Bremerella alba: one gene and its partner. The protein of the gene in region 2 interacts with the protein of the main gene of each other region in a pairwise test. Links are inferred from orthologs where the notes say so. Each region holds a gene or a part of one and is shown on either strand. Other genes may lie near its edges. The genes, in order: recA and dprA.

Evidence for each region.
Region 1: the proteins of dprA (region 2) and recA interact in binary tests that used the Bacillus subtilis proteins (3 or more experiments, as listed by UniProt). The link is inferred for Bremerella alba from one-to-one orthologs.

Annotation. Positions count from the first base shown.
Region 1 is NZ_JABRWO010000012.1:173,752-181,323, reverse strand. What follows is about bases 2,934-5,732. They hold recA (recombinase RecA), read left to right. Parts: upstream 2,934-3,662; coding sequence 3,663-4,802; downstream 4,803-5,732. Other genes in these bases: alaS (alanine--tRNA ligase), read left to right, coding at 5,187-5,732; thpR (RNA 2',3'-cyclic phosphodiesterase), read left to right, coding at 2,934-3,397. In the rest of the region: HOV93_RS20400 (hypothetical protein), read right to left, coding at 1-1,650; HOV93_RS20395 (PfkB family carbohydrate kinase), read left to right, coding at 1,891-2,793; more of thpR, read left to right, coding at 2,825-2,933; more of alaS, read left to right, coding at 5,733-7,572. UniProt on the Bacillus subtilis protein: Multifunctional protein involved in homologous recombination, DNA repair and competence.
Region 2 is NZ_JABRWO010000006.1:175,755-183,484, forward strand. What follows is about bases 4,774-7,730. They hold dprA (DNA-processing protein DprA), read right to left. Parts: upstream 6,839-7,730; coding sequence 5,708-6,838; downstream 4,774-5,707. Other genes in these bases: HOV93_RS11850 (DUF1501 domain-containing protein), read left to right, coding at 4,774-5,697; aroB (3-dehydroquinate synthase), read right to left, coding at 6,920-7,730. Outside these bases: HOV93_RS11845 (DUF1553 domain-containing protein), read left to right, coding at 636-4,349; more of HOV93_RS11850, read left to right, coding at 4,402-4,773. UniProt on the Bacillus subtilis protein: Protein that helps load RecA onto ssDNA during transformation. Binds cooperatively to circular ssDNA, is able to bridge different segments of DNA. Favors the loading of RecA onto SsbA- or SsbB-coated ssDNA and formation of RecA-DNA filaments.

The DNA of each region.
Region 1 (7,572 bases), on a different replicon or contig from region 2:
AATGTCGTTGATACGAACTTCAATATTCGGCTCATCCCCTCCGTCGAACTTGGCTGCGTTGATTTCCAGATAGGATGTTTCAGGAGCGATCCTCTTGGTTGTCGTCAACCGCAGCGGTTCGTCCTTTGCGACAACGGTGGTCCGCCACGAGGGTGCTTCGAAGGGATATTCCACACGGCGGCGGGTTGTATGGAAACGCAGCTTGGCAATGTCCGATGTGAGTTGCCATCCGCTCCAGGCCAAGATCGTCTCCGGCGTTTGCTCGTCGATGGCCTCGCGCAGTTTCTGGTGATCGAGAAGGACACGCGGTTCAATCCAGTTGACCATGTCGCGGATGTCGAACGGATCGGCACCTTCGGGACGATCTTGATGGGCCATGTCCACTTCCAAAATCAGTTGCCCGTCGCCAGGCAAGCTATTCCAATGGATATTACCCCCTTCGGTCGTTTTTTCAGAACCGACAATCGATTTGGATTCAAACTTCGGAGAACTCTCCCACGAGACGAAAACGCGACCGACAATACAGCCCCGGTCATGCGCGGCCTGATCGATCCCAACGGAAGTGCGAAACCCAGTGGCAATCGGCGGCAAGGCAAAACTCAAACGGCTGGGGGCCATCACACCCAAACTCCACCCGCTGATGCGATCGCCACTCTTGGCGGTACCTGCCAAAATCCCTCGGTTGATGCGGGCTGAGAAACCGTTACGGGAAAACATGGCCCCATCGCGGCTCTCGTGATATGGCAAGCGAAATAGGGGCATTTCGTCGAAAGCCCAGCTTCTCCGCATCCAGGTCGAGCGGCACTCGACCCAGATCGGATCGATCGACCAGGCCGGCTGAATACCATGCGCCCAACGATCGGAGTTGTTGTTGTCTCCCCGCGAATCGGCATCGATACGCTGCACGCTAGTGGTGGCAACCAGGCCGTCCGAGGTTTCCCATTGCACCAATCTCTGCTGATCGGCCGGAGCGACCTTGCCACCGGGGAAGAGGATCGCCAGTTCACGCAAATGAGACTGCCAGGGGGATTCTACTTCCAGGTGTAGTTCGGCAATTTCATGAAAGCCGAACGACATTCGCTCGCGTTCGACCAGTAGGTGAATGCCTGCTTCCGAGAAGCGAATTGCGCGGAAGGTGATCTCACGCCCGTTTTTCAAAAAGACCGTCGCTGGAACATGGCGATCGATCAACGCAGGCAACTGTTCCCAGACGATCTTCCGCACGAAGTCGCGACGGACTCGTATATCAGAGCGGTAACGCGAGTTGGTCGACCGGCGAAACGGAAAGCTGGGTGTAATCAGAAAATGCTCAGGCACGTCGGCCTGATATTCGACCCCTTCGGCCGCATAGGCATCGGGATGCCCTGGAATGCGATCCCCTGAGAAAAGCTCGATGTAGGCGTTGGGCATCTCGGCAGGACCCAACGAGCGGTCCACCATCCACCGCATGGGATTACCCCCGTTGATCAAGCTTTGCCCAGCCAACTGCGGCATCGCATTGCCGGAATACCAGTTGCGTAGGACGTCGTCTTCTACCACTCGGCCATCTTCCAGCAGAGCCACAAACCGCTTTTCTTCGTCACCATAAGCGAACGAATAGAAAACGCAGGCGGAAATTAACACGCAGAGCAGGGCAGAGCGAAAAGGCAATTTTCCGACCTTTCGAGGCAATCGAGCGAATATGAAGGGGTTCAGGACGCCACAAGAAAATGACCACAATGCCGATTTGGTTTCATGCGGTACGTTGCAGTCGAAGCGAATTCCCCGATAATGGGGCGTTTGCGAGGTTCATTATGGCCCAGACAGGGAGAACTTCCCATCGTTGGGTCGGAACATCGCATCGGTTGAAAATGATTTTCCACTGCTCACGCTAAAACGAAAGACGCCCCCATGTCACTTTTGGTCGTCGGTTCCATCGCCATCGATTCGATTCATACGCCCACTGAAGTTCGCGAAAACATCATCGGCGGATCGGCAACCCACTTTTCCTATGCCGCCAGCTTTTTCAGCGGCGTCCGCATGGTGGGGGTCGTGGGCGAAGACTGGCAAGAAGAGCATACCAAGCTTTTCTCGGAGCGTGGCATCGATACGACCGGCATCGAAGTCGAAAAGGGGGGCAAGACCTTCCGCTGGACCGGCAAGTATCACGACAATATGAATGACCGTGATACGTTAGAAGTTCATCTGAACGTGCTGGAGAACTTCAGCCCGACCCTTTCCGAGGAAGCGACCCGCTGCCCATTCGTGTTTCTGGCCAATGGCGCGCCGGCAACCCAGTTGAAGGTGCTCGATCAAATGACTGGCCCGCGTCTGGTAGTGGCCGATACGATGGACTTGTGGATCGAGATCGAACGCGACGAACTCATGAAGTTGCTCAGCCGTATCGACGGCCTGGTCCTTAACGACAGCGAAGCCAAACTCTTGACCCAGGAAGAAAACCTAGTCAAAGCCGGCCAGAAGGTTTTGGAAATGGGGCCAAAATTCGTGGTTTTGAAGAAGGGAGAGCATGGTGCGATGTTCTTCTCGGAAAAAGAAACCTACGTGATGCCTGCCTTCCCAACGCCGCAAGTGGTCGATCCGACCGGTGCCGGCGACAGCTTCGCCGGCGGCATGATGGGTTACCTGGCCGAACAGAACGACTTCGATCCGAAGACCCTCAAGGAAGCCATGGCTTACGGAACCGTCGTGGCCAGCTTCATCGTCGAAGACTTCAGCATGGATCGCTTGCAGGGCACAAGCCGCGATGAAATCGACGGTCGTTTCGCCCAATATCGTCAGATGCTTACGTTCTAACTCTTCTACTACTCCGAAGGCGTACTGCTTGATGGAAGCGACTCGCTGTTTTCTGGCCGTGCGAATTTCCTCGGATGTCCGTCGCCGGGCCGAGAAGCTGATGAAAAAGCTCTCGGCCGCTGAGACGGATGTGAAGTGGGTCGAGTCAGAAAACTTACATATCACGACCAATTTTTTGGGCGATGTTACTGGCCAAGACGTGGTCGATATCTCGAGGAAAACCATTGAGATCGCAGCCGAGCATGCGCCCTTCGAACTCGAGATGTTCGGTACCGGAGCATTTCCCGACGTCGACAATCCTCGCACACTCTGGGTTGGTGCCAGCACGGGGGCCGAGCAGCTGATTTCGCTTCAGGAAGATCTGACTGAGAATCTGGCAGCGATCGGATTCCCGCCTGATTCTCGCAAAAAGTATCACCCTCATCTCACGCTTGGGCGGCTCAAGCGCGTAGGCGGTAAAATCGACGATCTCCAGGCACTGCTGGCTGAAAACGCCCAATTGTCGATAGGTCAGTGCCACGTGAAAGAAGTTTGTATCTTTGCCAGCAAGCTGGACCGCACCGGTCCCAAATTTACTCTGATCGGACGCGGCACGCTTGGTTAAGTGTCCCGCTTACCTTGTATAGCTACGTGTCCCAAGTCGTAACACATTTCTGTGGCAGGTGTTACGCATATTTGTCGGTCGTTTGGAGTTTTTTTTCCGGCCCTGGACCTAACGTGTCAGGGGCTTCACCGATCATTATTTCTAGAAACAACACAGAAACAAGATTGCATCGACGATGCAAATTTGTACACTGTTCATCTGTGCACTTAGGCTTGCAGGCCGCTTGCAGTACCTGCAGTCTTTCCCCATAAAGGAGCCCTGAGAAATGGTCACGGTCGCAACCAAGAGCAACGGTAAAATGGCAGCCAAAAGAAAGTCGTCCGGAAAGGACACCGCTTCCAAGGGAGCGGACGCCAAGAAGGACGTGTTTGCCGGGAATAACACCCTGAAAACGACCCTCGCGCAAATCGAAAAGTCGTTTGGTGAGGGGGCCATCATGCCCCTGGGCAACAATCATAAGGTGATCGAAGGGATCCCGACTGGATCGCTTTCGTTCGACTTGGCCCTCGGTGGCAAAGGAATTCCACGCGGTCGAATTATTGAAATGTTCGGCCCAGAATCCAGCGGTAAAACGACGCTTGCCCTGCACGCGGTTGCCCAAGCCCAAAAAATGGGCGGAATTGCCGCGTTTGTTGACGCCGAACACGCACTCGACCCAAGTTGGGCCAAGAAGCTGGGCGTTCAACTGGAAACCCTGCTGGTAAGCCAGCCATCGAGCGGTGAAGAAGCAATGCAAATCACCGAGATGCTCGTCAAATCGAACGCTGTGGATATCATCGTGGTCGACTCGGTCGCAGCGTTGGTTCCTAAGGCGGAACTCAACGGTGAAATCGGTGACTCACATGTCGGCCTTCAGGCCCGTTTAATGAGTCAGTCGATGCGTAAGCTGACCGGAGCGATCGCCAAATCAAAGACCTGCGTGGTCTTCATCAACCAGATCCGCGAGAAGGTCGGCGTGATGTTCGGCAGCCCTGAAACGACCCCTGGTGGCCGGGCCTTGAAGTTTTATTCGTCGTGTCGAATCGATGTTCGCCGCATCGGACAGCTGAAGGACGGCGAAGATGTGGTCGGGCAGCGCGTTCGTACGAAGATCGTCAAAAACAAGGTCGCCCCGCCGTTTCGCATCGCCGAGTTCGACATGATGCACAAAGACGGCATCAGCTATGAAGGGGACGTACTAGATCTGGGGATTACCCACAAAGTGGTCGCTCGTAGCGGGGCTTGGTTCCGTTATGGCGACATTCAATTGGGCCAAGGTAAGGAAAAGGCCCGGGTCTTCCTGGTCGAGAATCCAGAACTTACCGAGGAAATCAAGCAAAAAGTGCTGGCGGAGATCGAACCGATGGTGGTCCCGGTCCCCGACGCGGAAGACGACGGCGAGATGCCACCCGAAGAAGATTTGTAACAGACGACCCGCCCTCTCGGGCAGGTTTCCTACGCGGTCCTTGCAGCGGGGCCGTCTTTACGACTTGACTAACCATTTCGATGATCCGATTCGCTCCTCGCACTCTACGCAAGTAGATCGGGCAAAATTCCTCCCCGGGATTTGCCTTCATCGTATCTTTGCGTTACTAAAACAGGGTTCTGAGGTCGGCTGCCCCAGCACAGGGGGCGGCCGGCCTTGTTTTGGTTCTTGCGAGACCCCTATTTTAGAGCGAACCAGTCACCTTTGCCCAAATTGGCAAAGAACTTATCATGAAGGACTTGTGTCCCAATGATTGGGGAAGAAGCAGTGGCTCTCGCTTTCTGCCGAAACACTAAAAACTGAACACTGAAAACTAGTTTCCCAATGAAAACCGACGAACTACGCGAAAAGTACCTCAGCTTTTTCGAGACCAAAGGACACACACGTTGCCCGAGCGACGTTCTGGTTCCCACGTGGGACCCTTCGGTACTGTTCACTCCGGCGGGGATGAACCAGTTTAAGGATCACTTTCTCGGTCGTGTGAAACTCGATTTTACCCGGGCCACGACCTGCCAGAAGTGCCTGCGCACCGGCGACATCGACAACGTCGGTCGCACCGCCTATCACCATACGTTCTTCGAGATGATGGGCAATTTCAGCTTCGGCGATTACTTCAAAGAAGAAGCGATCCACTGGGCATGGGAATTTCTGACCGACAAAAAATGGCTCGCGCTGAATCCCCAGCAGTTGAGCGTCACCGTCTACAAAGATGACGACGAAGCGGCCAACATCTGGCACGAAAAGATTGGCCTGCCGTTCAATCGTATCGAGCGCCTCGACGAAGACGAAAACTTCTGGCCAGCCAGCGCTCCCAGCCAAGGCCCCGATGGGGTCTGCGGTCCGTGTAGTGAAATTTATTTCACGCCCGAAGATGGCAAGAAGGTCGAGATCTGGAATCTCGTCTTCACGCAGTTCAATCGCGTGGGAGATCCGCCAGATAACCTCGAACCGCTCCCCAGTAAGAACATTGACACCGGTATGGGGCTTGAGCGAACCGCCGCCACCCTGCAAGGCGTCACCACCAACTACCACATCGATATCCTGCGTCCGATCGTGGAAGCGGCAGGTGAAATCTGCGGCGTGAAGTACAATCCCGATTCCGACGAAGGCCGCCGCCTGCGCCGCATTACCGATCATATCCGCGCTTGCACCATGGCCGTCCACGAGAATGTCTACCCTGGCGCCAATAAAGAGAAGTACGTCATCCGCCGCTTGCTTCGCCGTGCGGTCCTCGATGGTCACCAGATGGGCATTCATCATGCGTTTGCTTACCAACTGGTCGACAAAATCGTCGAGATGATGAAGACACCGTATCCAGATTTACAAGACTCCGTCACACGTGTGAAAAACGTCATCAAGAGCGAGGAAGAGAACTTCCACCACTCTTTAGACGACGGCATTGCCCGTAGCGACAAAATCTTTGCCGGCATGCGTTCGGCCAATCGGACGGTGGTCAACGGGGACGAAGCGGCCGAGCTTTACCAAACGTTCGGCTTCCCGCCAGAACTGTTCGAGCAAGTCGCCATCGAACATGGCTTCACCTTCGACTGGGTCGGCTACAAAAAGGCAATGGAAGAATTCGGCGAGCGATCTGGCGGCGATCAGGTCAAGCTTTTCGAAACCGGTCCGATTGAGTCGCTCAAGAATTCGGTTCGCTCTACCGATTTCGTCGGCTACGAAAACGAAGTCACCGAGGTGACCATCAAGGGAATCGTCACTGCCCACGAGGGAGATGAAGAATCGCACTTGGTCGACCAGTGCGACACGACCGGCCCAGAGCACAAGCTAATCGTCGTGCTCGACAAGACGCCGTTCTACGGAGAATCAGGTGGGCAGGTCGGCGACGCCGGTCGAATCTATTCCAACGACTTCGAGTTCATCGTTACCGACACGCAGAAGGATAGCGATCTCTTTCTGCACGAAGGCTACCTGACCAAGGGGGCCATTACCACCGACGGCACCGCCAAAGCTGAAGTCGATACCTCCCGACGTGCGGCCATCAAAAGGGCTCACTCGGCCACGCACATTTTGCATCACGCGCTGCAGAATACGCTCGGTTCGCACGCCCAGCAGCAGGGCTCGAAGGTGGAAGACGACCTCCTGCGTTTCGACTTCACCAACATGGAACCGATCGCCCTCGATCAACTGACCACCATCGAAACCGACGTGAACGAAAAAGTTGTCGACGGCGGCACGGTCAAATGGGAAACGGTGCCCCTGGCCAAGGCCCGGGAACTGGGCGCGATGATGCTGTTCGGCGAGAAATACCCCGACCCGGTCCGTATGGTTACCATGGGTGATTTCAGCCGCGAGCTATGCGGCGGGACGCATCTGACCGATACCAGGCAGGTCGAAGCGTTTGAAGTCATCAGCGAAGAAAGCGTCTCGGCCGGCGTGCGGCGCATCATCGCTTTGACCGGCGAAAAGGCGAAAGAGTATCGCGAGAAGGTCGATCACTCCCTAGATACTATGGCCAAGACGCTCAAGTGCGATGTGCCCAGCATTCCTGAAGCGGTCCGCAGCCTGACCGGGTACATTCGCGACCTGAAGAAAGCAGTCAACGGCAGTGGCAAAACGCCTAAGGCCCCCACTGCGGTCAAACCGTACAGCGGCGCCGATGTCGATTACTACCACCGCAAAGAGATGCTGAAAGAGTCGGCCCGACTGCTTAACAGCCCGCTGTTTGAGTCAGCCGAACGAGTCGAAACGC
Region 2 (7,730 bases):
GCCACTTACTTAGTGAATCGAGACCATTGGCCGCGACGATTTTCTAGTGCTCGTCATGTAAGGCGACTCGTTTTCTTTGCCGCCAAAATAACGTTCGCCCTCTGGCCGAATCTTAGCGGAGTTCTCCCCGTGAGATAATCTGCTAGCCAAGGGCTGCAATTGAGACCTGCGTGCAACGCGCGACGTTTTTATTAAAAGCGGCAATTTGTGGCGTAATGACCAAGCCGTTTCCTGGGCAGCCAACTCGGCATATCCGAGAGTACCGGCGACCAAAAGCAAAAAACTTAGCGGCTGTAGCGAATCTGGGGCTTTCGCCTACGCTGGCGTAGTAAAAATACTGAAGATAACGCTGCCAATCCCCATCAGAGCAAACTTGCAATTGAGGGGATTTCGCTTGGAGTAGCCAAATATTAATGAGCAATGCATGAAGCTGGGTGGGCTCTCTTCAGTATTTTTTAATAGGACGAGTCGATCTAGCATAGGCAAGAAACCTTGACGAAAGCAAAAAATCTATGGATATTTAAGGTTCCCTCCTATCACTTCCGAGCGAAGTCTTAATTCCTGCCCATAGATTGTTGATTCGCCAAATCCCTTCGTATCCTCGCGAACCGGCCCCTTCTCAATAGGTACTGCTGATGAGATCTCTTCACTGCCACCTACTTTCTCTAAGCTTGGCGATGGCTTGCCTTGGCGTAACGGTTCAGGCATCCGAGCCCGCCGTGATGTGGGACTTTGGCACAGAAGAAGAAACGCCGCTAATTGCGCATGGGGGCGTCCATCGAGATGTCCCTGGCCCACGTCCTCCTGCGTATCCCGATTTTGATGCAACGAATACCGCAGTCAAGTTTGATGGTCGGGGTGCTTATTTTTCATATGACGATCCGGGCCATCTCAGTCCTTTTGACTTTACCAATGGCGATCCAATAACTATCGAGGCTTGGGTAAATGCTCGCGATCTGAAAGAGGGTGAAAACCTATACATCGTGGGCAAAGGTCGTACCGGGAATCCTGGCTTCGCTCCTGACAATCAGAACTGGGCTCTTCGACTCAGAGGTGTTAAAGGAAAAGCATGCCTTAGTTTCCTATTCGCGACACCCAGTAAAGGATCGGGATCACCTTGGCATCGATGGACAACAAGCGATGGTTTTATCCCGCGAACAGGTTGGCATCACGTTGCCGTCACCTATGAGTTTGGCAAACCCGAGAGCATCGAAGGTTGGATTGACGGTAAGCAACTCCCCGGCGTTTGGGATATGGGCGGACCTACGACGGTGGCTCCTGTGGTTGACGACGACAGCGTTTGGATCGGGTCTTCCATGAGAGGAAACGCCTCGAGTTCGTTCCGTGGGTATCTCGATGCCGTGGCCGTTCATCGTATTGCACTAGATGCTAACACGCTCAAGGCACGATTTAGTCGGGTGGGCGAAGCTCCGAAGCCTGAGCCGCCACCTGAATCGATGCCGAAACTCGGGAAGCTACCTGCGGATCGTGTGACGGTCACCTTTCACGAAGGAATGCCGTCCCACACGCGCTGGCTCGATTTCGATGAGGATTATCCTGCAGAAATTACCCGCTGGGAAACATCCGAGTTCCTCACGCCAAGGCTTCCTCAACGGTTTGACAGTTGGGGAATTCGAGATAGTTGGAAGGCACCAGTGCTTGTGAGAATGGCCGCCGATGTTTCATTGCCCGAAGGAGAACAAACCTTACTGCTCCGTGCACGCGGTTTAAGCCGACTATGGGTAGACGGTAAGCTTGTCGCAAAGACTGGCGCCTTGCAAGGATCGCCAAGCGGTGAGGAGCCGATCACTCCGGTTGCCGATCCGCCGCTGCCAGGTCATCGGATCAAGCAGCATCGTCTTCACGAGCAGACAGGCACATTTCTGGTTAGTAAGAAAGGGATGCACCGTGTTGTTGTCGAGACGATGGCAGGTGGAAAGAAGTTTCGTGCTGAGCCTGGCGAATTTACTGTCGCGATCCTTTCCCCTGAAGGTAAACTATACCACGTGCTAGGTCCGGCCGAAGGCCCAGACGCTCCACTCCCGTTGACGGATGAAGCGTTCGAAGGGGCTCTCACACGCATCGAGACTTCACTGTCATCGCACGACGACCATTCTCGCCGCGAGGCTGCCATCTCACGCGATCGGTTTTGGGGAAAACGCCATCAATTGGCCCAGCAGTGGGTCCAAAATAACCCGGGGCCAAATCTTCCTGAGCACTCGGAAGCGATAAGTCCCATCGACGCATTCGTCGCGGATCGTATTCAAGATGCCAAGTCAGCATCTAAGGGAACATCACCGGAAGAAGCGAAGCATTTTCATTCGGAAGTTCTTCCAATTTTACGAAGCGAATGCTTCCGTTGTCATAGCGAAAAGGATTCCGGCGGTCTTCAGTTAAATTCACTCGAGATGGCGGTCTTTGGTGGTAACTCGGGGCCTGCAATTGTGCCTGGCGATGCGACTTCTAGTGAATTGATGGCTCGAATTCAGCACAAAGATGCCGATATGCGGATGCCCCCAACAGGCCAACCGCTCAGTCCGGAACAGATCAAGACCCTGGAAGCGTGGATCAACGCTGGGGCAAAATGGCCCGAGTTACCACTTTCTCCTGAGGAAACGGAGTTCTCGCCAATTGTCAGCGATGCTAAATTCATTCGCCGGGCTTATCTTGATACGGTGGGAATCATACCTACAGAGGAAGAGGTTCGTCTCTTTCTAGAAGAGGACTCACCGAACAAACGCGCCAAGTTGATCGATCGCCTACTTGCCGATCCGCGATGGGCCGATCATTGGGTAAGCTATTGGCAAGACGTATTGGCCGAGAATCCAACACTGATCAACGCAACGCTCAATGCCAGCGGCCCTTTTCGTTGGTTCCTGCACGATGCCTTGCGCGATGATAAATCGCTTGACCGTATGGTCACCGAATTGATGATGATGCGAGGCAGTTCCGAAGACGGTGGTAGCGCTGGGTTTGCCAAAGCGGCGCAGAATGATTCGCCCTACGCTGCGAAAGGTCATGTCGTCGCTAACGCATTCCTGGGAATTGAACTGCAGTGTGCCCGTTGTCATGACTCTCCGTATCACAGCACAACGCAAGAAGATCTATATGCACTTGCGGCAATGTTTGCCAGAAAGCCGCTTTCCGTTCCTAAATCAAGCTCTGTGCCGGTCGCATTCTTCGAGAGCCAGGATCGTGAACCGCTAATTCAAGTGACCCTTAAACCCGGCCAGGCGGTCAAACCACAGTGGCCGTTCTCGGAGGTCACTGGCATTCAAGACAATGAAGCTTTGGCTACCTATCTCGAAAACGAAAAGGATAGCCGCGAGCGCTTAACAGCGTTGGTTACCGCTCCAGAGAATGAACGCTTTGCCGAGGTTTCCGTGAATCGTATTTGGAGGCGACTTATTGGTGCTGGAATTGTAGAGCCACCGCACGACTGGGAAGGAACCAAGCCTAGCCATCCGGAACTGCTAAAGTGGTTGGCCCGTGACTTCGTCGCACATGGATATAGCGTCAAGCATACTACGCGATTAATCATGAACTCGAATCTTTACCAACGCAAGGCAACCGGAAACCAGCAGGCCGCCGATCCCACGCGACGCTTGTTCAATGCACCTCAGCGTCGCCGGATGACAGCCGAACAGATCGTTGACTCGTTTCATGCAGCGGCCGGCAAGGAAATAGATGTCGAAACCCTTACGCTCGACCCGGACGGGAGACGACCGGCAAGCAACCGAAACAACCTCGGACGCGTTGAGCGAGCCTGGATGCTGGCGAGCATCTCTAACGAGCGTGACCGGCCAAGTCTGACGCTTCCCCGAGTTTCAGTCGTTGATGACGTAATGGTCGCGTTTGGCTGGTCGGCCGAACGTCAGATTCCACGCACCGATCGCGAAGACGAACCGAATATTCTTCAACCGGCAGTCATCGCTAACGGCACAATGACCGTTTGGCTTACCAGGGCTTCCCACGACAGCCCTCTAGCTGACTTGGCGGTCAATGCGAAGTCTCCGGGGCAGTTGGTCGATTCGGTATTCTTGCGGTTTCTAAGCCGATTGCCAAGTGACCAGGAACGTGAGTTGTTTGTAGAGGCACTTCGACAGGGCTTCGATCAGCGGCTTGTTCCCAAAAGTCAGATCAAGCATCCGGAACCCCTTGAGCGACTTCCTCAAGTAACTTGGTCCAACCATTTGCGGTCGGAAGCGAATACGATCCAGCAGGAACATGCTCGCCGGGCGAGAGTGGGACCTCCTAGCGACCCACGACTTCAGCCGCAGTGGCGTGAAGTCTATGAAGACATGGTGTGGAGTGTTGTCAATTTGCGAGAATTTGTTTGGATGCCCTAGCAGCTTTTAGTTTTCGCAAGCGATTCAAACCACTAATAATAAGCGGATTCAAATGAGCAATATTTACAAAAACTCAGGCGTCAATCGACGACAATTCCTTGCTGCTTCGGCAGCCACAGCCATGGCTACCTCCGTTGCTGGTGCCATGCCTCATGCAAACCCAGTTAGTGGCCAAGCCGAACACGTCATCTCCATATGGCTTGGCGGCGGCATGGGGCAGATCGATACGTTCGACCCGAAGGCCAAAGGGGATCCAAAATCTCGGAAACCGGGTGCTTATTACGATGCCATCCCGACATGTGTCGATGATGTTCAGGTTTGCGAGCATCTTTCGAAGATGGCCCCCATCATGGATCGCGTGACCGCTGTTCGTACGGTAAATCATGCGGTCATCGACGAGCACGCCGCAGCATCCAACTGGATGCATGTAGGTCGGCCGGTCAGTGGAACCGTAGTCTACCCATCGCTTGGCTCGATTATCTCCCACGAGCGTGGTGCCGCATCGGATGGTGTGCCGGCTTACGTTCTGATCGGATATCCAAATGCGACACGCGGGCCTGGCTTCTTGGGTGCTCAGCACAGTTATCTCTATCTGACAGACACCGGGCGCGGCCCGGCAGGTCTCTCTCCTCCTTTGGGCGTGGATCACGATCGTCAGCAGCGTCGCGATAGTTTCCTGTCGAAGCTTCGCGACCTCCAGCCAGACACAAGGGAGACCGTCTTGAAGGATTACGAGGCAACCATTGACCTAAGTAGAAAGCTTAGTGGTCCCGAATTCATAAGCAGTTTTGACCTCAACCAAGAGGCGTCTGACCTACGAGAAGGATACGGTGGAGAGTTCGGTCAGCGGTGCTTGTTGGCTCGGCGTCTGGTCGAACGAGGAGTTCGATTCATCGAGGTCTCGCACAACCTCAACTTTTTGAATGGCGCCGGTTGGGACGTCCACAACGGCGGCATTCTTGAGCAGCACAAGTTGATTCAGGAACTCGACAGGGCGGTAGCGGCGTTAATTCTCGATCTTGAACAACGGAAGATACTTGATAAGACGCTGATTGTGATCACAACAGAGTTCGGTCGACCGCCGGAATTTGACAGTGGTGGGGGACGGGGACACCAAGGGTCGGCATTTACGTGCGTGTTGGCTGGCGGTGGACTGAATCACTCTGGTGCCTATGGTCAGACTGACGAACTTTCAAAGAAGATTGTCAGCGATCCTGTTTCAGTCCCGGACTTCTTCGCGACTATTCACGCGGCAATGGGCATCGATTATGGGAAGTCGCTTTACAATGGCGATCGCCCTGTTCCAATCACCGATGGCGGCCAACCCATCAAGGCCTTGTTTGCTTAGCGATTCACGTTTAAGCAATTCGCTGCACGGTCGTGCCGTTAGTCCGCACAATAAGTCGTTTCATTTCTAAGATGCTAAGCGTGGACAACACGCGGTGCACCGGCAACTTAGATCGCGCCACGAGTGCATCCAAAGACATCGGTGCCAGATCGATGTGCTGAAGAACCTGCTGTTCCTGATCGTTCAGTTTTAGCTCTGCCGGCTGAATAACGGTCTGGGCTTGCGAAATTTGTAGCGGTTTCTGAAGTGGACCGAGTTGCTCAATTACGTCGTCGACCGACTGAACAAGCGTAGCGCCATCACGGATCAGGCTATTCACTCCTCGCGCGACGGGGTTGTCAATTTGTCCAGGCAATGCGAAGACCTCGCGATTCTGTTCCATTGCCATGCGAGCTGAAATTAATGCTCCACTTCGCGTTGCGGCTTCAATAATGACGACTCCTAAACTCATCCCGGTAATCAAGCGATTACGCTGTGGAAATGCTCCGGCGATGGGGCTTACCAAAGGTGCCGCTTCGCTGACGATTGCTCCGCTGCCGGTAACTTCTTCGGCAAGGTCCACGTGTTCCGGCGGATAAATTTTCGAGACACCCCCTCCTAGAAAAGCAATCGTTCGTCCTTTGGCCTTGATCGCCCCGCGATGAGCCGCAGCATCGATTCCACGGGCCAGCCCGCTGACAATGGTGAAGCCGGCTTTTGCCAATTCATAACCGAAACGCTCGGCCTGCTTTTTGCCATAGTGGGTGGCATGTCGAGTTCCCACTATGGCCACGGCCAGTTCGTCACAGGGGAGAATCTCACCTTTGACAAACAGCAAAGTGGGCGGATCAGCGATTTCACAAAGAAGCTCTGGGAAGCTATCGGAGGATCGAGTCAAAATTTGTATGCCGAAGTCTCTGCAATGCTCCAGTTCGCTCTGCACATCGAACTGACTGGCGGAAACAATTGTTTTAGCAACTTTAGGACCAATGCCAGACACTGCCTGAAGCTGGCTAGAAGTTGCTGCCATCGCAGCAGAAAGCGACCCGAAATAAGATTGAAGTGCCTGAACTTTTGCAGGACCAATTCCGGAACTGAGTGCTAGGCGTAAAGCGGCTATAAACTCAGGATCTTGCAGCGTATTATCGTCGACGGAACTCATTCGAGCAGGCACCTTGGAGACTGGATTTGAGTCCGCCATTATAGGGGGTGCTGGCTGGGTGTCGAGAAGATTATCGCGTCACTAACTCGCGTATCCGTCTGTCCAGGCTTCCATGGCGACCGCAGACGGAACGTCTGACGTGAGCACGACTTTTCCAAAACAGTGCGGAACGATGAATCTTAGCTTGCCGTGTTCCACTTTCTTGTCGCGCTGCATGACAGATAAGATGGCTTCTTCATTTAACTTCGGCACATCGACCGGCAACTCAAGTGCGGTCAGAAGATTGTGTTGCCGCTGGGTCGCCTCCGAGTTGAACACGCCAAGTTTCTCACCCAGTCGAGATGCGCACAGCATCCCTACCGCAACGGCCTCGCCGTGGAGGTATTCACCGTAGCCGGACACCGTTTCCAACGCATGGCAGTAGGTGTGGCCGTAGTTAAGTATCGCACGCAGTCCAGTCGTTTCGCGTTCATCTTCGGCGACAACTTGGGCTTTCAATTCACAGCTTCGCGCGACAATCTTCTGGAGCACGGTCGAATTGCGATTAAGAATCGGTTGAACATTCGCTTCGAGAAACTCGAAAAATTCCGGATCCAAAATCACTCCGTACTTCACAACTTCCGCCAGACCAGATAGGTACTCGCGTCGTGGAAGCGTCTCCAGTACGGCTGTATCGATCAGCACGCCTTGGGGTTGCCAGAAACAACCCACGATATTTTTCGCAGCCGGTAGATTGATACCAACTTTCCCACCCACACTACTGTCGACCTGAGCAAGTAGTGTGGTCGGAATCTGAAAGAAATCGAGTCCGCGGGTCATGGTTGCGGCAATGAAGCCGGCCAGGTCACCGATCACGCCTCCCCCCAGGGCCACCACAATCGACTTACGATCG